Spirulina subsalsa PCC 9445: one gene and its partners. The protein of the gene in region 3 binds, or shares a complex with, the protein of the main gene of each other region. Links are inferred from orthologs where the notes say so. Each region holds a gene or a part of one and is shown on either strand. Other genes may lie near its edges.

What was found.
Region 1: the proteins of SPI9445_RS0115815 (region 3) and nuoH are in contact, whole or in part, in a cryo-EM structure (PDB 6ZJN), measured with the Thermus thermophilus proteins. The link is inferred for Spirulina subsalsa PCC 9445 from one-to-one orthologs. Residues at the interface, in WP_223903221.1 of Thermus thermophilus: Pro35, Ser36, Asp139, Gly141, Ala142; in WP_096411122.1 of Thermus thermophilus: Ala224, Glu225, Gln226, Glu227, Ala295, Trp297, Phe298, Arg299.
Region 2: the proteins of SPI9445_RS0115815 (region 3) and ndhC are in contact, whole or in part, in a cryo-EM structure (PDB 6ZJN), measured with the Thermus thermophilus proteins. The link is inferred for Spirulina subsalsa PCC 9445 from one-to-one orthologs. Residues at the interface, in WP_223903221.1 of Thermus thermophilus: Met26, Thr27, Asn29, Gly31, Pro32, His34; in WP_096411116.1 of Thermus thermophilus: Glu45, Ser46, Asn48, Pro50, Ala51, Gly52, Glu53.

The regions. Positions count from the first base shown.
Region 1 is NZ_JH980292.1:3,644,703-3,651,629, forward strand. What follows is about bases 320-3,191. They hold nuoH (NADH-quinone oxidoreductase subunit NuoH), read right to left. Parts: upstream 2,379-3,191; coding sequence 1,260-2,378; downstream 320-1,259. Other genes in these bases: SPI9445_RS0116620 (NADH-quinone oxidoreductase subunit J), read right to left, coding at 320-555; ndhI (NAD(P)H-quinone oxidoreductase subunit I), read right to left, coding at 618-1,214; SPI9445_RS0116640 (AMP-dependent synthetase/ligase), read left to right, coding at 2,826-3,191. Outside these bases: more of SPI9445_RS0116620, read right to left, coding at 1-319; more of SPI9445_RS0116640, read left to right, coding at 3,192-4,754; SPI9445_RS0116645 (YlqD family protein), read left to right, coding at 4,818-5,267; SPI9445_RS0116650 (B12-binding domain-containing radical SAM protein), read right to left, coding at 5,301-6,899. UniProt on the Escherichia coli protein: NDH-1 shuttles electrons from NADH, via FMN and iron-sulfur (Fe-S) centers, to quinones in the respiratory chain. The immediate electron acceptor for the enzyme in this species is believed to be ubiquinone.
Region 2 is NZ_JH980292.1:1,169,007-1,175,854, reverse strand. Bases 1,644-4,436 are described here. They hold ndhC (photosynthetic/respiratory NAD(P)H-quinone oxidoreductase subunit C), read right to left. Parts: upstream 3,325-4,436; coding sequence 2,962-3,324; downstream 1,644-2,961. Other genes in these bases: SPI9445_RS0105580 (NADH dehydrogenase subunit K), read right to left, coding at 2,219-2,965; SPI9445_RS0105585 (NAD(P)H-quinone oxidoreductase subunit J), read right to left, coding at 1,708-2,226. Outside these bases: SPI9445_RS0105590 (diguanylate cyclase), read right to left, coding at 1-1,538; SPI9445_RS0105565 (hypothetical protein), read right to left, coding at 4,746-4,937; SPI9445_RS0105560 (Uma2 family endonuclease), read right to left, coding at 5,012-5,713; SPI9445_RS0105555 (Uma2 family endonuclease), read right to left, coding at 5,782-6,546; SPI9445_RS0105550 (Uma2 family endonuclease), read right to left, coding at 6,615-6,848. UniProt on the Escherichia coli protein: NDH-1 shuttles electrons from NADH, via FMN and iron-sulfur (Fe-S) centers, to quinones in the respiratory chain. The immediate electron acceptor for the enzyme in this species is believed to be ubiquinone.
Region 3 is NZ_JH980292.1:3,473,302-3,480,304, reverse strand. Bases 4,056-7,003 are described here. They hold SPI9445_RS0115815 (NAD(P)H-quinone oxidoreductase subunit H), read right to left. Parts: upstream 6,148-7,003; coding sequence 4,963-6,147; downstream 4,056-4,962. Other genes in these bases: SPI9445_RS0115810 (cytochrome ubiquinol oxidase subunit I), read left to right, coding at 6,446-7,003; SPI9445_RS25855 (DUF928 domain-containing protein), read right to left, coding at 4,056-4,523. Outside these bases: SPI9445_RS27715 (CHAT domain-containing protein), read right to left, coding at 1-3,713; more of SPI9445_RS25855, read right to left, coding at 3,828-4,055.

The DNA of each region.
Region 1 (6,927 bases), 170 kb from region 3 along the record:
TAAAGCCGTTTCTACCTCAGTCGTTGTGGCCTTCCGTTCCGGGATAAAGTCACGACGGGCGAGAATAATAGCCCCCACCATCGCCATTAACAACAACACCGAAGCCAACTCAAACGGCAAGAGAAAATCACTAAAGAAATGCTTCCCAATTTGGATAATCGTACTACTAGCATTGACCACCGTAGTATCCACCGCCCAAGGAGTCGCCAACACCATCGTACTGAGCAACGCCAATAAACCCACACAAACCAACGCCGTCGCCCCTTGACGAATCCAACGATTGCGCACAGGTTTAAACTCTTCCTTCTTGTTCACCAACATAATGGCAAACAAAATCAACACATTGACCGCCCCCACATAAATCAAAATTTGGGCAGCCGCCACAAAATCAGCATTCAACAGGATATATAACCCCGAAATGCTCATAAATACACCACCCAGCAAAAACGCCGAGTAGACAATCTGATTGAGGAGGACAACCCCCAACGCTGCCCCTAGCATCATCACAGCCAAGATGCCAAAGGAAACAATCTGAACACCTTCCGCTAAATTCACGCCTTTCTGTTCTCCTTCCTGCTGTTAATACTCATGTTCGTTCATCGCGGCTCAAGCCTCACCTAGTCCGAAGACCCCGCCTTCATAGCTTCCATAATTTCTTCCGGACGTTGACCTGCCCGTTGGGAACCGGGGGGTAAATCATGGGGGTCATCCACCCCTTTAGGCAAATAGGCAAACTCTCGCAACGGTGTCACCATGGGGTCATCTGTCACCTTGTAAGGTAAACGACCCAAAGCGACGTTATCATAATTCAACTCGTGACGGTCAAAAGAGGCTAACTCGTACTCCTCCGTCATGGATAAACAATTCGTGGGGCAATATTCAACACAATTCCCACAGAAGATACAAACGCCAAAATCAATACTATAGTGATTGAGTTTTTTCTTCTTGGTTTCCTTATTAAATTCCCAATCCACCACCGGGAGGTTAATTGGGCAAACCCGCACACAAACCTCACAAGCAATACATTTGTCAAACTCAAAATGAATGCGGCCGCGATACCGTTCTGAGGGGATGAGTTTCTCGTAAGGGTACTGTACCGTCACCGGACGGCGCTGCATATGGTCAAAGGTGACAGATAGCCCTTGACCGATATATTTAGCCGCTTGTACGGTTTCTTTGGCATAGTCGCCCACTTGTTTGAGGAACTTAAACATAATTAGCCTCTGTATTTTGCAAATTTTAAGGACTTATGCCTCATTTTAGCCCCCGAAGGCGATGGGGAAAGCCAGTTTCAGGCCGGCCGTTAGGAGTAAATTCACTAAGGCCACGGGGAGTAAAAACTTCCAGCCCAGGTTTAAGAGTTGGTCAATACGGACGCGGGGCAGTGTCCAACGGAGTAAAACGGCGATAAAGACCAGAAAATAAGCCTTGAGAACCGTCATAATGATGCCCAAGGAGGCCGTCACCACTTGTAACCAAGGGGTTGTTTCACTAATGCCTAACCAGCCGGCGAGGGAGTCTAGGGGAATGGGGAATTCCCAACCGCCGAGGTACAGAATAGAGACAATCAGGGCGGATAACACGAGGTTAATATAAGACCCTACATAGAAGAGGGCGAAGCGCATTCCGGCGTATTCCGTTTGATACCCGGCGACTAATTCCTCTTCGGCTTCTGGTAAGTCAAAGGGTAAGCGTTCACATTCGGCGAGGGCTGCAATCCAGAAAATTAGGAAACCGACGGGTTGCCGCCAGACATTCCAGCCTAAAATCCCGTAGCCGGACTGTTGCTGCACGATGTCAATGGTGCTTAAGCTGTTGGACATCATGGCGACGGCTAAGACGGCCAAGGCGAGGGGGATTTCATAACTAATGGATTGGGCGGCGGCGCGCAATCCCCCTAAGAGGGAGTATTTATTGTTGGAGGCATAGCCCGACATTAACAAGCCGATGGGGGCAATACTGGAGAGGGAAATCCAGAGAAAAATCCCTACGTTGAGGTCGGTAATCAGGAGGTTTTGTCCAAACGGCACAATGAGGAAGGACAAAATCACGGGGATTACGACCAAGACGGGACCCAAGGTGAACAGCCAACTGTCGGCTTGGGCGGGAACAATATCTTCTTTGAAGACCAGTTTCAGACCGTCGGCAACGGGTTGTAGTACGCCGAGGGGTCCGGCATATTCTGGACCAATACGTTGCTGGGCGGCGGCGGAAATTTTCCGTTCTAGCCAGACGCTCACGAGGACTCCAACCACTGCCCCAATGACCATTAATATCATGGGCAGGGGGAGCCAGAAGACTTTGGCAATTTCTGGGGGAATTCCCAGTTGTTGGAGGGATTGTATAAAACTTCCTTGTAGGTCAATTCCTGAATTCATCGATTTTGAGTCACTTTAAGGGCATTGTGGGCTGGGTAAGGGGGGATATGATGCCTAAACCAGCCAAAACAGGTTATTTCAGTTTGTTATCAGCGAATCAGTCTTTAGTATATCGTTCAATGTTTCCCTCTCTGGTGGGGGGAGGGGAGAAAATCTACTTATGGGGGGATTCGGAAACATTTTAAGGTTGCCTATTACCTATTACCTCTCCCCTGCTCCCCTGCCCCCGACTCTCGGACTTATTCAGCAAGCCCTACTAAGTCCCTATTCTCTCTTGCCTAGTCCCCATCCCGTTGTGGGTGGGATAGTTGACTTTCTGTCCACTGGGGAAAAAAGAGTTCTCAACAGAGGATAGACTTAAAAAGTCAATGGCTGCCCGGGTTTCTGGAGAGCCTATTGTAAAAAATTCCCATTCTAAACTGCAACTCTCAGTGAGGTTTAAATCCTATGAATAATGCACTACGCAATGGTTCTGCTTCTTTGGACTATTCAAGGTTACAAGGGTTGAGTGAACTGTGGCCAATTTTGGTGGAAAATTATGGTGAAATTATTGCCCTCCATGACCCCCACAGTAAACCGGAGGTGATTTTAACCTATGCCCAACTCTATGAAAAAATTAAGCAGTTTGCGGCGGGGCTGCAAGGGTTGGGGGTGAAACCCCATGATAAGGTGGCTTTGTTTGCGGATAATAGTCCCCGGTGGTTTATTGCGGATCAGGGGATTCTGTTGGTGGGGGCGGCTGATGCGGTGCGCTCGTCTCAGGCGGAACGGCAAGAGTTACTGTACATTTTTGAGCATAGTGATAGCACCAGTTTGGTGGTGCAAGATTTAGCCACTTTACGGAAGTTACAGCCGGACTTGGCGGATTTGCCTGTGCAGTTTGTGGTTTTGTTGTCCGATGAAACGCCTCCGGCCGAGAGTCCCTTTAAGATTGTCAATTTTGCTCAGTGTTTGGTGCTGGGGGAAGAAACGACTTTAAAACCTGCGACCCAAACGCTGGATATGTTGGCGACGTTGATTTATACGTCGGGGACGACGGGACGACCGAAGGGGGTGATGTTAACTCATGGGAATTTCTTACATCAGGTGAATGGGGCGGCGACGGTGATTGAACCGCAACCGGGCGATCGCGCTTTAAGCATTCTCCCCAGTTGGCATTCCTATGAGCGCAGTGTAGAGTACTTTTTGCTCTCTCGGGCTTGCACCCAAATCTACACCAGCATTCGCACGTTTAAGAAGGATATCACCCAGTTTAAGCCCCATTTTATGGTGGGGGTTCCCCGTCTCTGGGAGTCGATTTATGAGGGGGTTCAGAAGTCGTTCCGGGAACAACCCGCCAGTAAACAACGCTTGATTCACTTTTTCCTGGGGGTATCCCAAAGCTATGTACAAGCGCGACGGATTGCCCAAAATATGAGCCTCGAACATCCAAACCCCAGCAGTTCAGAACGCTTCCTAGCACGGCTAAAAGCCCTCAGTTTAACGCCCTTACATCTGTTAGGTCATAAAATCGTCTACACCAAGATTCGGGCGGCTACAGGGGGCTGTGTGAAGGCGTTTATTAGTGGGGGTGGATCTTTAGCCCGTCATATTGATGCCTTTTTTGAACTGCTCGATATTCCCATCTTGGTGGGCTATGGTCTAACGGAAACCTCGCCTATTGCTACGGTGCGCCGTCCTCAGAACAATTTACGCGGTTCTTCGGGTCTACCTGTGCCTTACACGGAAATCCGCATTGTAGACCCCACAACACGCCAAACTCTACCCAACCAAACTCAAGGACTGGTTTTGATTCGCGGGCCGCAAGTGATGAGGGGATATTATAAAAATCCTGAAGCGACGGCGAAGGCGATTGATCCCGAGGGCTGGTTTGATAGTGGGGATTTGGGTATGATTACTCACGGAAATCAACTGGTTTTGACCGGACGGGCAAAAGATACCATTGTTTTGAGTAATGGGGAAAATATCGAACCCCAACCCATTGAGGATGCTTGTATTTGCAGCCCTTATATTGATCAGATGATGTTGGTTGGACAGGATCAAAAAATGCTGGGGGCGTTGATTGTACCGAATTTTGACGCACTGCAAAAGTGGGTCACGGAAGAGGGGTTAGGTTTGACCTTACCCCAGCCGGGGGATTCTGCACGACAAGACCTAGATCATCCGAAAATTATGGACTTGTTCCGACAAGAACTCAATCAACGGGTGAAAGAGCGTCCGGGCTACCGACTTGATGATCGGGTTGGGGTGTTCCGTTTGATTCCCCAACCGTTCACCATGGAAAATGGTCAATTGACCCAAACGTTAAAAATGCGTCGTCCTGTGATCGCGGAACAGTATCGCGATATGATCGACGGGATGTTTGAACGGAGTTGATGGGCGATCGCTTCCCATTTTCGACGACGAACCTACAACGAGCAGAGTAAGGAAACAAGATTGATGGATGAAAACAAACCGCAATTAATGTTAAAACGTCCGATTAACCTCAAGGTGGTTGTGACTCCTCGTTGGAAGGAGGAAATGCAGCAGCAGCTACAAGCCCAAACAAGCCAACTGGATCGCCAACTACAAGAGATTGATATGCAGGGACAACGGGCGATTTCAGAAATTCAAAAACAGGGGATTACGTTGACAAATCCCCAAGCCCTCCAACAAATTGAGGCGATTCAGAACCAAGTGAATCAAAAGAAAAATGAGTTTCAGCAGCGCAAAAATCAGTTACTCCAACAATTGGATCAACTGTCTGCGCTGGAGTTGGAACAAGAGGTACATCAAGGACAGATGGAAAGCTTTTTCAATGTCCAAGTGGGGGATAATCTCGTGCGCAAACTCAATGTAGAAATTTTGGTGCGGGATGGTGTCGTGGAAGAAATTCGCGGCGATGTTTAGGTAAATTGATCATCAATTATCAATTATCAATTATCAACTCATCGACTCTTGAAGATGCTTAATCAAGGTGGACTGAGGGAGAGGCCCAGCGAGGTGTTGCCAAGGCAAGACTTGCTGGGTGTCCCAGTTTTGATGAACGTAAAAGTCTAAGGGGGGGAGTTGTCCTTTGAGTTCTTTAAACGCTCGTTTATAACTGCCTAAAGAGTCGCCATAGTGACGGGTTAATTCTAATAGGGGGGTGATTCGGCGATCGCCTCGGGAAATTAAGGCTTGAATTACTGACCAATTATAGCTTTCGGGACGGAAATCAATCCCGTGCGATCGCAATTGTTTCTGTAAATACTGTAACCGCTTCTTACTCTCACCATTCACCCCCAACCACTGAAACGGCGTATGAGACTTAGGCACGAAGGTACTACAACCCAACGTTAAACGCAACCCCGGCACCCCCCGTTTAATCTCCTTCAACATCTGCACCGTTGCCTCAATATCCTCCTCCGTTTCCCCCGGAATTCCCACCATTCCATAAAGTTTGAGCGCTTTTAATCCCCCCGCTTTTGCATTCTCGGCCGCTTGTAATATCTCCTCATTGGCTAATTTTTTATTAATAATTTGCCGCACTCGTTCTGAACCACTTTCCACGGCAATAGTAATCGAACGACTATCATGTTGACTCAAAATTTGCGCCAGTTTTTCCGTCACCGTATTTGTACGCACCGAAGAAATACTGAGACGCACATCTTCATATTTCGGTTGATTAATATAATCTAAAAGGGCTTCAAACTCTGGATGTTGCGTTACCGATGCCCCCAACAAACCCAGACGATTTGTTACCTTTAATCCTCGTTCAATCGCTGGAATTAAAGACCCTTCAACGCTGGGAGTTCTAAAGGGTAACGTTAAATAACTCGCCAAACAAAAACGGCACATTTCCGGGCAACTACGCACCACTTCCACCATATAGATGCTTTCCCATGCGGCCTTTTCTGTCACCACCGTAGAAGCGGATAACATATTGCCACGATAGGTTTGTTTTTGGATCATGCTAGGAATCTCTGTAATTTTAGGCTTAATTTCTTCAATTCCAGATGTTATGTCTTGATAAATCACCTCATATAAACTGGGAATATAAACCCCCGGAACTTGTGCCAGAACGCGCAACTTCTCCTGACGAGGGGCATTTCTCAAGACTTTATAGGTATCAATAAACTGGTCTAATAAATCCTCTCCATCCCCCAATAAAATGACATCAAAAAATGCGGCAAACGGTTCTGGATTAGCCGTTAAAACCGGTCCTCCTCCAAACACCAGAGGATGGTGTTCTCCTCGTTCCTCGCTATGAGTCGGAATATCGAGGGATTCCAATAAATTTAAAATATTCATATAATCCAGTTCCCAAGAGAGGGAGAAACCTAATAATTCTGCTTCCCGGGGTAATGTTTCTTGAATATCCGTAAATAAACGACTTACTTCAACATCAGAACGGAGAGCCAAGGTAGACCAAACCACCTGATAGCCTAAACTGGTAATTCCCACACTATATTCATTGGGAAAGGCAAAAATAACTGGAATCCCATCGCTTTCCACAGATGCGGGGGTAAATAAAATTTTTTCAGCGCTCAATATTGTCATACTATTTCTCTGCCATTTTTAATAATGT
Region 2 (6,848 bases), 2.3 Mb from region 3 along the record:
GTCATCGCCAGTCGAGATAATTGGTCTTCTAGGTGTTTGTGTTGAGTAATATCAATTAAGGTAATAAATATCGAAAGAGTTCCATCAAAGTTAATTAACGTACCGGATATATTTGCCCAAAAAATCTCTCCTTTTGAGTTAAATAATTGGGTTTCAAAATCTTGAATAAAACCTTGTTTTTTTAACGCTTTAAGAATAATATTTCGATCATCTGGTTGAACATAAAAATCTTCAGTTAGATAACCAATTGCCTGATTTCGTCTAACTTTAAAAATTCGAGATGCTTTAGGATTAAGATAGGCAATTTCGCCCGTTTCAAATTGAGAAATCACAATAGGGAAAGGAGAGCTTTCAACTAAGAAACGATATCTTTTTTCTAAAGCCCGTAAACTATTTTCGGTCTGCATTCGTTCCGCTACTTCCTGTCGAATGCGATGATTGAGTTGATAAAAGCGTAAGGCAATCCAAGATACAAACCCTAAAATGCTCGAAATAGTGATGAAGATGAAATAAACCCAGGTGAGGTTAGGTTGAGGATAGCGCTCATAGATAAATCCGGCTAGTGAACTATAGCGCGTGGCAAATCCGAGATCATGATAGATTTGCAGAATATAGTTCCAGCGTCCGGGGTTCATATAGCCGATTTCTACGACATCGGATAAAATGAGGCGCTTGCTGGCTTCTGCTTCATATCTCAGATGCGCCCGACTGTGGCGGGGACTATATTCTGTATAGATTAGCTCAATCATTTCCTCCGGGTGTTCGAGGGCATAAGCCCAGCCTTTTAAGGAAGCATCAAGGAAGGCTTTCACTCGTTGAGGATGGCGTTTAATTTGAGCTTCGGTCGTGAATAAAGTATCGCCATAAAAATCAATTCCTCCCGCCCGAGGATTAAAAATAATGTGGGGGATATTCACTTGCTCTAAAAAAAAAGGCTCGTCGGTTGAGTAACCGGACATGGCATCGACACGGCCATTAATTAAAGAAAGGGGAGTAAAACTATGGGGAACTTGAATGAATTGGTCTAATGCAATCCCTTCGGATTTTAAATAGGCGATGAGTTCGACAGCATGATCTCGTATCATCACTCGTTTGCCGATGAGATCATGAATATGATCTAAGTTGGGTTGGCGACGGGCAATGATAACGGAGGGGGAATGTTGGTAAATAGCGGCGAGAGCGACGACGGGATAGCCTTGATTGCGTAGAAGGACTAAATCAGAACCAGCAATACCGAATTCTGCCTCACCGTTAAGGACTACTTCAACGGGGGGGGTATTTTCGGGCATTTCCTGCATTTGAACATCTAATCCCGCTTGTTCATAATAGCCTTGGGCTTTGGCGGCGTAGTATCCGGCAAACTGGAACTGGTGCCGCCATTTGAGTTGGAGGGTGACGGTTTCTAGGGGGGGAGGAGAGGGACTTTTCGCAAGGGTGGTGTGGGGACTCGAAGGGAAGCCGGGAAGCAGGCACAGGAGAACTGCTACCCCAAAGGCGATCGCACCGGATAAAAACAGAGCAAAGCGATGTTTCAGCACAATAACTGCGTGCAACTCAAAATCAAGGGGATGAGGAAAGCAAAATCAAGGGGAATGTTCTTCCATCATAGTGACTAAATTGGTGAATCATAACCCCCCCTCCTCTCCCTACCCCACAAAAAAGCACCCCCCTCTAGGAAGTGCTGAAAACATTAAGAATTGATTCCTTTTAATAAGCATCTTGTAACTCGTAGAAGTCCGGCGAAATATAATCCTTCCGCAACGGCCAACCGACCCAATCTTCCGGCATTAAGATTCGTTTCAGATTAGGATGTCCTTCAAAAACAATGCCATACATATCATAGGTTTCCCGCTCTTGCCAATCCGCCGCCTTCCAAATCCAATAAACCGAAGGCACTTTAGGATTATCCCGAGGCAAATACACCTTCACCCGCACCTCCTCCGGTTGGGTGACATTATCCCCCACTTTAATTAAATGGTAGAAACTGACCAACTCCTTACCAGGGCCGACATCATACCCCCCTTGACACTGCAAGTAATTAAAGCCATAGGCATATAAAGCCGTAGCAATCGGGATGAGAAACTCCGCATCCACCTTAATTAATTCCACCCCTAAATGATCCTTTTCGAGGGCTTCATGGTCAAAACCATTTTCCGTTAACCACTGAGAAACCGGACCCGCTTCTACAATGGCAGTTGTTTCAACTTGATTTTCTTCTTCAGCCACGATTGACTTCCTCTTTAGATTCTGCAAAACCCGGCGCGACAGGCATTCCGTACCCTTCCGTTAACACCTTCGGGGGAGCTTGACGAGTACCAGATTGGAGATATTCTCCCGTTAAAATCGGTTCAACCGCCACCATATTATGAGTCGTGCTGTAGTAGCGATTCGTTTGAGATTGAACTCTCGCCCGTTCCTGAATCGACTCATTAGCCACCTTTTTGCGCAATTTAACAATCGCGTCCATAATCGCTTCAGGACGAGGAGGACAACCGGGAATATATAAATCCACCGGGATTAACTTATCCACCCCTCGCACCGCACTAGGAGAGTCCATACTAAACATTCCCCCAGTAATAGTACAAGCCCCCATAGCAATCACATATTTGGGGTCAGGCATTTCCTCATAGAGTCGCACCAAAGCCGGAGCCATTTTCATGGTAATCGTTCCCGCCGTGATGATTAAATCCGCTTGTCTCGGACTGGAACGAGGAACAAGGCCAAAACGGTCAAAATCGAAACGAGAACCAATCATCGCCGCAAATTCGATGAAGCAGCAGGCCGTTCCGTATAACATCGGCCAGAGACTCGATAATCTCGCCCAATTATACAGATCATCCACCGTCGTTAGGATGACATTCTCCGATAAATCTTGAGTGACCGTTGTCCGAGCAATAGGATTGAGAATTTTTTCTTTTTGCTGCTGCTCCAAAAGTGCAGCATCCGTTGGGTTATCAGATTTCATGACCATTCCAGCGCTCCTTTTCGCCATGCGTAGACCAGAGCTACTACTAAAATTCCAATAAAAATTAAAGCCTCTACAAAGGCTAGTAGCCCTAATTGATTAAAAGCAACCGCCCAGGGGTAGAGAAAGACCGTTTCCACGTCGAAGACAACGAAGACAAGGGCGAACATATAGTACCGGATATTAAATTGAATCCACGCACCCCCCAAAGGTTCCATCCCAGATTCATAGGTGGTGCGTCGTTCGGGCCCTCCGGTTGGCGGGCGGAGCAGCTTAGAAGCTGTCAGCGCCAAAATGGGGACGGAACTGGCTATGAGCAAAAATCCTAGAAAATATTCGTAACCGCTTAAGTGAAACACTACTGATTTCCCCGTTGCTGATTGCTGAAACTATTGGCTCAGTGTCTGAACACTTTGTTCATTATAGGGGAAGGAACGACCAAAAATAATGGGACACAAGCCCCGCCCTTATAGGGCGGTTCAGTCTGGGTTGTGCGATAAGTTGTGAGTTTGTCCTACTTCATTATTGGCTGGTTGTTGGCTCGTTGTTGGCTCGTTGTTGGGCTTTAGCCCTAAACCAAAGGCGCTAAAGCGCAACTACGAACGAGGGAAACCCTATTTTAGATTTCGTCCCAACCGCCTAAACCCGAAGACATGACATAACTGGTAACTCCCGATTCAAAGAAATTGGCCTTAGTGTTGCCATCAGCTTTGGTGTCCGCGAATTTCTCTAGGTGGGTGTAGGGACTCTTAGTAAACTTGTCTTCCTTGTACAGGGGTTCTAGACCAATGGCACGGAGACGAATATTGGCTAAATATTTGGTGTATTGTTCCGTGCTGGCCTCGGTAATCCCTAGGATTTGGTTGCCGACGATGTGGTTAGTCCACTTGCACTCATGGCGAACAGCATTGTCGAACATCTCATAAATTTGTTCGACAGAGTGAGTAAACGTCGTCATGGCTTCGGGGACTAAACGCTGAAATAAGCGGACATGACTTAATTCGTCGCGGTTGATCATTTTAAAAATGTCAGCACTACCGGGCATCAACATTCGTGAGGCTAAATTGTAGAAGAAAATAAAGCCATTGTAGAAATACAATCCTTCTAGTAAATAATCGGCAACTAGGGCGATGAAATAGTTTTCATAGCTAGGGTCATCGACATATTTTTGATAGAGGGACGCGATGAATTCACAACGTTCTAGTAAGACTTTATCAGTTCGCCAAAAATCATAAACACTACTCCGTTTTTCGGCGGGAATAATGGTTTCAATCATCCATTGATAGCTTTGATTATGTAAGCCTTCTTGGGAGGCTTGTTCCGTCATACATAGGGTAACTTCCGGGGCAGTAATGGGGCTTTTTAGGTAAGGGATATTGTAGGTTTGGATGGAATCTAAAAAAGTTAAATAGGAAAGAATTCCATCAAAGGCATAGCGTTCTTCTGGAGTCAAATTCCAGTAATCTGTAACATCTTGGGTAATATCGAGCTTTTCTGGTCATTCATGTTCAACAAAGTTCGCTACACTTTGCCCGCTTTATTTAAGCTGCTATGTGTCACCACACAGATCGGACTATATCATCATCCTTTGCCCTAGCAAAAGAGTCCCCCGCTTCGACAGTCAATCGCTTACTGCCTACTCCGTAAACTCGGATAGTCTCTACACCTTCTTGCTTTTGGCAAGCTTGGCACGGGATTGTCTGTCATGCAATATTCGGTATTTTTACGAATTTGTAAAAACCAGAGTTTCCCCGTTTTCGAGGGATTTAGTCTGGACTACCTAGTTAATCCAGAAGTTCTCTCTCATTTGTTTGTATAATCCCACAGCCCAAGAATAGCGGACATCATTAAGTTGCATGAGGTTGGTGGTGTTGCCAAACCACATGGTACGGTTTTCAATCGTGTCGTCGCCTTGGGGATTAAAAATGGGGTTGACGGGCATTTTTTGCCGTTTTTCCGGTGTATAAGTCATGAGAGATTTTGCTGTTATAAGTCCTTCCGCATTGTATAGAAAAAAGGGAAAAATAGAACGGCAAACTTCAGAATTTAGCTGTCAGCGTCAATACCTAGCGCTCTCAGTTGTGCGGCTAATCGCTCGGCTCGTTGGCGTTCCTGTTGCGCCCTCTGGTCAGCTTGTTCCGCTCGTTGCCGTTCTTGTTCTGCCCTCTGGTCAGCTTGTTCCGCTCGTTGTTCCAACTCCAAAAAGCTCAGGAATCCTCGCCCATCGGGACGATACAGTTCCAATGTGGTCGCCGTTACAACAAACCGAATCCCTAGACGGGGACTTGTCCAGTTCTGGATTTCTTCTATCGCTCTCAATCCTGCCTCTGTACGGCAAAATCCCTGTAAATTGTTCCGGTCTGGGTTGTAAATATAATATTCTTCTACTCCGTAATCGTCATAGAATTGCTGTTTTTTGCTCATTTCCCCTGAACGATTGCCGGGGGAGAGAATTTCAAATACGACTTGAGGGGCAATATTCCCTTCTTCCCACTGTTTATAAGACCCTCGCTCTCCTTTGGGGCGACCAAATGCTACGAGAGCATCGGGAGCAACGCGGATTTCTGGGTGTCCTTCTACAGGATACCAGAGTAAATCTCCGGCTACAAAAACATCGGGTCGGTCAGCCAAGAGGAGTTCTAGGTTTTCTTTAATCAGGACAATCCAGCGAAATTGGAGGGTATTGTCTGCCATGGGCTGACCGTCACTGTCGGGGTAGAGTCTCTCACAATCCAAGGAAATGGTCATATCAATTATCTCCTCTGGGTGAGGGGGAATTGTCTTTTTTAGTTTAGCAAGTCTTCAGAGTCCAGAATTTAGCTGTCAGGGTCAATGCCTAACGCTCTCAGTTGTGCGGCTAATCGCTCGGCTCTTCGGTCAGCTTGTTCTGCCCTTCGGTCAGCTTGTTGGGCTCGTTGGCGTTCCTGTTCTGCCCTCTGGTCAGCTTGTTGGGCTCGTTGGCGCTCCTGTTCTGCCCTTTGGTCTGCTTGTTGCGCCCTCTGGTCAGCTTGTTCCGCTCGTTGTTCCAACTCCAAAAAGCTCAGGAATCCTCGCCCATCGGGACGATACAGTTCCAATGTGGTCGCCGTTACAACAAACCGAATCCCTAGACGGGGACTTGTCCAGTTTTGGATTTCTTCAATCCCTCTCAATCCTGACTCTGTACGACAAAATCCTTGTAAATTGTTCCGGTCTGGGTTGTAGATATAATATTCTTCTACTCCGTAATCGTCATAGAATTGCTGCTTTTTGCTCATTTCCCCTGAACGATTGCCGGGGGAGAGAATTTCAAAGACCACTTGCGGGGCAATATTCCCTTCTTCCCACTGTTTATAAGACCCTCGTTCTCCTTTGGGGCGACCAAATGCTACTAGAGCATCGGGAGCGACGCGGATTTCTGGGTGTCCTTCTACGGGATACCAGAGTAAATCTCCGGCTACAAAAACATCGGGTCGGTCAGCAAAGAGGAGTTCTAGGTTTTCTTTAATCAGGACAATCCAGCGAAATTGGAGGGTATTGTCTGCCATGGGCTGACCGTCACTGTCGGGGTAGAGTCTCTCACAATCCAAGGAAATGGTCATATCAATTATCTCCTCTGGGTGAGGGGGAATTGTCTTTTTTAGTTTAGCAAGTCTTCAGAGTCCAGAATTTAGCTGTCAGGGTCAATGCCTAACGCTCTCAGTTGTGCGGCTAATCGCTCGGCTCTTCGGTCAGCTTGTTCTGCCCTTCGGTCAGCTTGTTGGGCTCGTTCGCGCTCTTGTTCTGCCCTCTGGTCAGCTTGTTGCGCCCTCTGGTCAGCTTGTTCGGCCCTTTGTTCCAACTGCAAAAAGCTCAGGAATCTTCGCCCATCGGGACGATACAGTTCCAATGTGGTCGCCGTTAC
Region 3 (7,003 bases):
GGATTGCCAATCATGGCAAAACCAGACCAATAGTAGGGGTGTTGTAAACTCCGAATCCCTAAATCATTAAACTCAGAGGTTAAAGGAATTTCGCCAAACTCACCCACCAACATTAGACCTTGATTCTGTGTCTGTTCCTGAATCTTAACTTGCCCCCGTAACAGGGCAATTTGCGCTTGTCTTAAGGCTTCTGCTTTGGTCGTCACCTGGCGTAAATTATTATAGAATCCACTCATTAACCCTAAAGTTCCCACATCATTGGCATACCATAAACTCGCCAAAGCTGTGTTCACCCCTGTTTTCACCGCTAATCCGGCAAAACCATATTCGGCTTGAGTATCTCCTAATGCAGTTCTACAGGCACTTAAGACTAACAAATTAACCTGATTTTGCTCCCAGTTCAGATTGGCCATATCATTTAACCCAATGGCCTGATCCCACAGTTGAATATAAGACTCTTCCAAAGAACCGGGTTGAAATTCGCCGTGGGTGGCAATGTGAACAATCCCAAAGTTCTGCCGATTTTGATTCTGTTGTAAACTGCGGAGGGTGGCGCGTTCATTGAGTAAGGTGGTGCTAGTTTCCCATTTTTGCGCGATCGCCTTTAACTCCGTCGGAACCGCAGGCAAGGGGGTTTTAGACCGGAATTCCGACATTCCCATGGCTAACAAAGGACTATTCTGCACATTCCCCCGTTCCAGATTTAACCAGTGGAAACTCGGCACCAAACTCATACTATAATCCTCCACCAAAAACCGTTCCCCATCATGGAGCGCCGCAAAAGGCAGAGAACGCAATCCTTCATCCACAATCAACAACAGGGTTTGAATATCAAACCGTTGTAAATCCTTCGCCATCGGCCCGATTAACCACTGATGGAGTTGTTGGGCGCTTGCAAGATAACTATTCGATTGACGACGGATAGGACTGCCAATTTCAAACTGAAACTTACGCACCTCTTCTAATAACCGACTCTGATTTGCTTCCCGCACCCGATAATGAATCGGCGCCCCCGTCGGAGGCACAAGAATTAATTCTAAATGTTCCGGTCGGATAAACGCATAGATAACCGCCGTATTCATCCCCGTTTCTCCAGCCATCTGTTGTAAATGGCTTTGCATTTCCTCCACGGTTGGCTCTTCCCCAGCCACTTCCTTATTCAGGTAACGCCCAAATTGTCCCGTAAAATGATTATCCAGCGCTAAAACCGCCCCAGCCGTATCCCCTCGGTCAAAAAAGGGATTGAGATTCAGATATAGTCCTGTATCTAACTCCAATTCCTCACCAGAGTCTAGACTAATCAGTAAACGGTTTTGCGCTAAATTGGGGAAGATCGAAGCAATAGCCACCTGAGCAAAATCAGGGCGCGTTTTGGATTCTTCCGCACTGACCACCGGAGGGGGATTATTCACCGGAGGGGGATTATTCACCGGATTTGATGGAGTGGAGGCCGTGGGGGCCATTGGGGGAGTTGAGGGAGTTGGGGGAGGTTTTAACGAGGGTAAAACGGTTTGAGCAATGTTAAAAACCCCCAGAGTTCCCGTTGCAGAATTATTCGGTAAATCAACGGTCACAGGAGTAGTATAAGCCGAATAATCTAAGCGATTAACTCCTCCACCTCCATCGAGAACGCCATTAAAATTCACCCCGTCTTGAAAAACAAAAGTATCCGCCCCACTGCCCCCCACCAGACGGTTAATATTACTAAACGTCACCTGATGCTGATTCGTCGCCATGCGACCCGTATTAGCCCCCGTTAACGTCCAGGTTGTATTGTGATTTTGCCCATATACAGTAGACCCTCCCACAATATTTAAAGGAGAAGTCACCGCACTCAAATCATCTAAAAAAATAGTCCCGGTGCCGTCAGGACGACCCACATTAATCACCTCAAAACCGGGCTTAATACCGTTGAGGTCTGGCTCGTCTAAATCCATTGCACTGGTGGGTGGTGTTCCGCCAATGCGAATACTTCCATCAATCTCAAAAGGACGAATGTTCAGTTGACCTGTTCCCTGTAAATCCCGCATATCTAGCCCAGTGGCATCTAGGGTTAAGGGTGTATTGCCCATACTGATGGAACCTCTTAAATTCACCAAAGGAGCGGAAAACCGGACGGATGCGGCAGGGGAAAAATCAAGCGACCGAGCGGGGTGAAGGTCGATCAAATTCGTCGCTTCTAAAATGATATGAACCCCTTGACTCGCTAAGTCATTGAGCTTATTTTGAGAAATCACAAAATTAGCGCCCGGACTATCCGAGGCGAGGATTTGCCCGTCATTTAATTCATCATCATCGGCTCCAGAATTCAACTGGGTAATCCAGATGGTATGAGGATCTAACAACACCGTACCGGGCTGTCCCAAGGATTTCATCTCAACGGTGCCGTTAAAGTGTAGCTTTTCTTTCCCCGACACTTCTACAAAGCCCCCATTGCCCCCCAGCGTCCCTCCTCGGGCTCCAATGGAGCCGTTAAACACGGTGCTATCATCAGACCAAATGATCGCCCGTCCCCCGTCTCCATAGTTCCCAGTGGCATTGACGTTTAAGGTAGAATTTGAGTCAATAAACACCCGTTGAGCGGTGGGAGTTGGGCCGAGTCCTTTGTGTTCTCCCCCCAGTAAAATGGTGCCGCCCCCCTGTTCTCCCGCCGCGTTGAGATGGGCATTCCAAAGACCAATGCGATCGCCTAAAACCTGAATCGTCTGTTCAGTTCCCGTGACACTACTGGCATCCAAGCTCCCCGTCAAAGCCACCAAACCCGATAAATTAGGAATAGTCGCCCCAGAATGGCTAAATCGCACCGTTGGCCGACTAGAGTCATGATTTGCACTGTCCACACTTAACCCCGTTTTTGCCTCACCAAGCCGGATCTGTGACTCTGAGTGATTCGCCGCCCCCGTCAACAAACTCGGCAAATCCCGGGCATGAATCGGCGCAGGTTGTCCATCGGCTGTTTGGGGAACCTCCACCTCCAAACTCAAAATCATCCCCGTCTGGCTAATCCGCACCCGCCCGGTTCCCGGAATCGCTGCCACGGTTAAATGGCCTCCCGGCGCGCTCAAACTCCCCGTATTGACCACCGTCCCAGCCAACAACGACAAATTATGACCTTGACTCACCGCCAAATCCCCAGCATTAACAATCACACCGGGGTAAGGACTCGAAAAAATAAACTGATTCGGCGCACCAATTAAAGCCGCGTAATTATTACTCCCTTGGGCATGAAACACCCCCCCATCCACAGCAATCCCCGTTGCTGTCGTCGCCGTAAAATCCGCCGGAACATTGAGGGAAGCACCAGAGCCAAAAATAATTCCCGCCGGATTCATCAGGTACAAGTTCGCATTTGCCCCCGTCACCTGAAGCATCCCATTAATTAAAGAAGGATCTCCCCCCACCACACGACCTAAAATGTTTTGAACCCCAGAGGCCGCCTCAAAATTTGCCGTATAACCAGACTGTAGGTTGAACTGTAAGAAACTATGGAACAAATTCTGACCATCGGCTGAAGCGGTACCGCCAAAAATCCGCAGAGAATTTCCTTGCTGGTCAATGAAAGTTCCCGTCCCATCATTGGCAGGCACAATGTACTGTGCGCCAACGGGACTCATCCCAATGCCGCAAGTTCCAAACCCAACGAAAAAGCCTAAAACCTTCCGGGCTAACCCCAGTGGTCTTAGGCTAATCGGTTCAATGTTCCAATGATTCACAGAATCACTCCTAAGCATGGCTTAAGTTTTTCCAGTCTAGACCGAGGCAGAATTAGCCCTATACACTCTCTTACAACCTCGATCCAGCCTGACCGGACAATTTTCCGATTATTTTCACCGCAAGAATGGTTCTTGAGCTAATTGTCCTAAATCTACAGACTCTAGGAATTCTTGCCAAGAAGCAGCCAATTCCTGATCATTGGGGGCATTTTGCCGTTTTTGAACCAATCCAGCCAGGGCTTCATGCCAGATGCCTGCTTCCGCAAAGCGTGTTAGATCAGCATTTCCACCCGGACTCAGGAGTTGTTGAGCAAGGGGATCACTTTCATCTAAACGTTGTACCCAACCATCCACAAACACATCACCCGTCGGGTCATTCGCATTACAAGTCAGGAACACATACCAATGATAATTTTCCCCCGTTTTAAGAGCATAGCGTTCTTCTTCCGGCAAACTCATGCTCATAATCCCCGCTTGGTTGGGGTTGTCTAGGGTCACAGAATACACCGTATTTTCATAGCGGTCATTGAGGACAAAGGTTACAGATTCAGCGCGAGTTTCCGGCATATACCAGAAAAATGTGGGATGACTAGACAGGGTTAAAGGCAAAGCCTGTCCGGGAGTTAAGGCTTTTAAGGTCTTCTGACCGGATTCTTGAACTGTGCATCCCCGAGTCCCACCATCGGCGGCACTGCGCGGCGCCCCCCGATCCGGCGGACGAAACTCCATCGCGTGACCGACAGACATTCCTGCGAAACTCAGGGCTGCGGTCAGGAAGGTGGCGATACCAAGTCTAGAATAGGATTTCATGATGTTCTTTCCCATAAACGTCTCCCTCTATTGATTGTACAATTAAGTCTTTAAAGATACTGTGAACAAATGGCTGATCTTTTGTAAAGTGATCCAACTACTTCTAGTTTAACTTGTTTTCAGAGAAATCACTTTTTTTCCCTGCTCCCCCAGACATATCTCCGGCTTAGGATTCTCTCTAGCCCGGCAAAGCTAATGCTTGATCCAAGGATTAATAAGAACTTCCCAGAGAAAAATCCACCAGATTTGATTGATTAATTCTCTTTACACTTTCACCTTCTTAAAATTCTTTTCCGGAAGTTTTTTCTCACCCATTGGGGTGAAATCTGGAGCGGTATTACATGGCCAACAAAAAGCGGGTAGTGAAGCTACCCGCTTTTTGTTGGGGATGTCGTCCGGGTTGAGCCACTGTCTTCAGGCTCAACTTAGAGGATGAAACCTAACGGTCAACTGATCCCATAATTACATCGATACTACCCAAAATTGCCATAATATCGGCAACTTTTACCCCTTTTAAGAGTTGGGGCAGGATTTGTAAATTATTAAAATCCGGTGGACGAACTTTAAAGCGCCAGGGGAAGACATTATCATTGCCGACAATAAACACCCCTAGTTCACCTTTACCACTTTCTAGGCGGACATAGTGTTCTCCTGCGGGAATCTTAAAGGTGGGGGCGACTTTTTTGGCGATGTACTGATAATCAAAGCCGTTAAACTCGGACTTCTTACCTTCCATTAAGCGCTTGGCTTCCAGATTCTCGTAGGGGCCGCCCGGAATCCCTTGACAAGCTTGGCGAACAATCTTAAGGGACTCGCGCATTTCCCGAATGCGCACAAGATACCGGGCGAAACAATCCCCTCCGGTTTCCCACTGCACCTCCCAATCCAATTCGTCATAGCATTCGTAGTGATCCACTTTGCGCAGATCCCACTTTACGCCAGATCCCCGTAACATGGGGCCGGATAATCCCCAGTTAATGGCATCTTCGCGGCTAATAGTGCCGACTCCTTCCACCCGACGGCGGAAAATAGGGTTATTGGTGATTAATTTTTCATATTCATCGATTTTCGGGGCGAAGTAGTCGCAAAAGTCGAGGCATTTGTCAATCCACCCGTAGGGCAGATCCACGGATACCCCACCTACCCGGAAATAGTTGTTATTAATCAAGCGAGAGCCAGAAGCCGCTTCCCAGAGGTCATAAATGAGTTCTCGTTCTCGGAAGATATAAAAGAAGGGGGTTTGCGCCCCTACGTCTGCCAAGAAGGGCCCTAACCAGAGTAAATGGTTAGCAATGCGGTTCAGTTCTAACATGATGACGCGGATATATTGGGCGCGTTTGGGCACTTCAATATCCGCTAACTGTTCCGGTGCATTGACGGTAATGGCTTCATTAAACATCCCGGCGGCGTAGTCCCAACGACTGACGTAGGGAACATACATCACGGTAGTCCGGTTTTCGGCGATTTTTTCCATCCCTCGGTGGAGGTAGCCGATCACGGGTTCACAATCAATCACGTCTTCCCCATCGAGGGTGACGATCAGACGTAAAACGCCGTGCATCGAGGGATGGTGTGGCCCCATGTTTAACACCATGGGTTCGGTTCTAGTTTCTATTTGTGCCATAGATTCGGCAGTGTCCCTCTTATCTGCTGGTTGCTCGAAGACTCGAAAACGCGGTGATAAATCTTCAACGCTTGAGTCGATTGGTTATTGCACATCATCATTGATTATAGGGGACAGTGTAGGCTGAACACTGAATCTGAGGTTGGATTTGCTGGTTTAAGGGGGAGTCGGGATCTTCGACAGACTGTAAAACTATTCGACTATACAACAAAATATTAATTTTTTTTAAAGTTTGGTAATAATTGAGAACCTTGGGTCACAATCTAGGTCAAATAAGGATTAGCTTACACTGGTCATCATGGACTTTCTCTCTAACACGGTTGTTTTATCGCGGATGCAGTTTGCCTTGACCGCTATTTTTCATATGCTGTGGCCTGTATTAACCACAGGTTTGGGGATTTATCTTGTGATTATCGAAGGTCTTTGGTTAAAGACCAAGAACAAAGACTATTATCACCATGCTCGTTTTTGGGTGAAACTCTATGTTCTGAACTTTGGGATTGGTGTTGCGAGTGGGATTCCCATGGGGTTTCAGTTTGGCACCAATTGGGCGCCGTTGTCTGAGGCGATTGGTAATTTTTTCGGGAGTATTATTGGCTTTGAGGCTTCTTGGGCGTTTATGCTAGAGGCGGCCTTTTTGGGAATTATGGTCTTTGGTTGGGAACGAGTTAATCCGATTATTCACTACATCGCGACTATTCTGGTGGCTATCGGTGCGAATTTATCCACGTTCTGGATTTTAACGGCTAATTCGTGGTTACAGACTCCGGCCGGGGTGGAGTGGGTAGATGGGAAATATGAAGTGATTGATTATGTGGCGGCGGTTTTTAACCCGTTCATGATTAACAGTGTGATG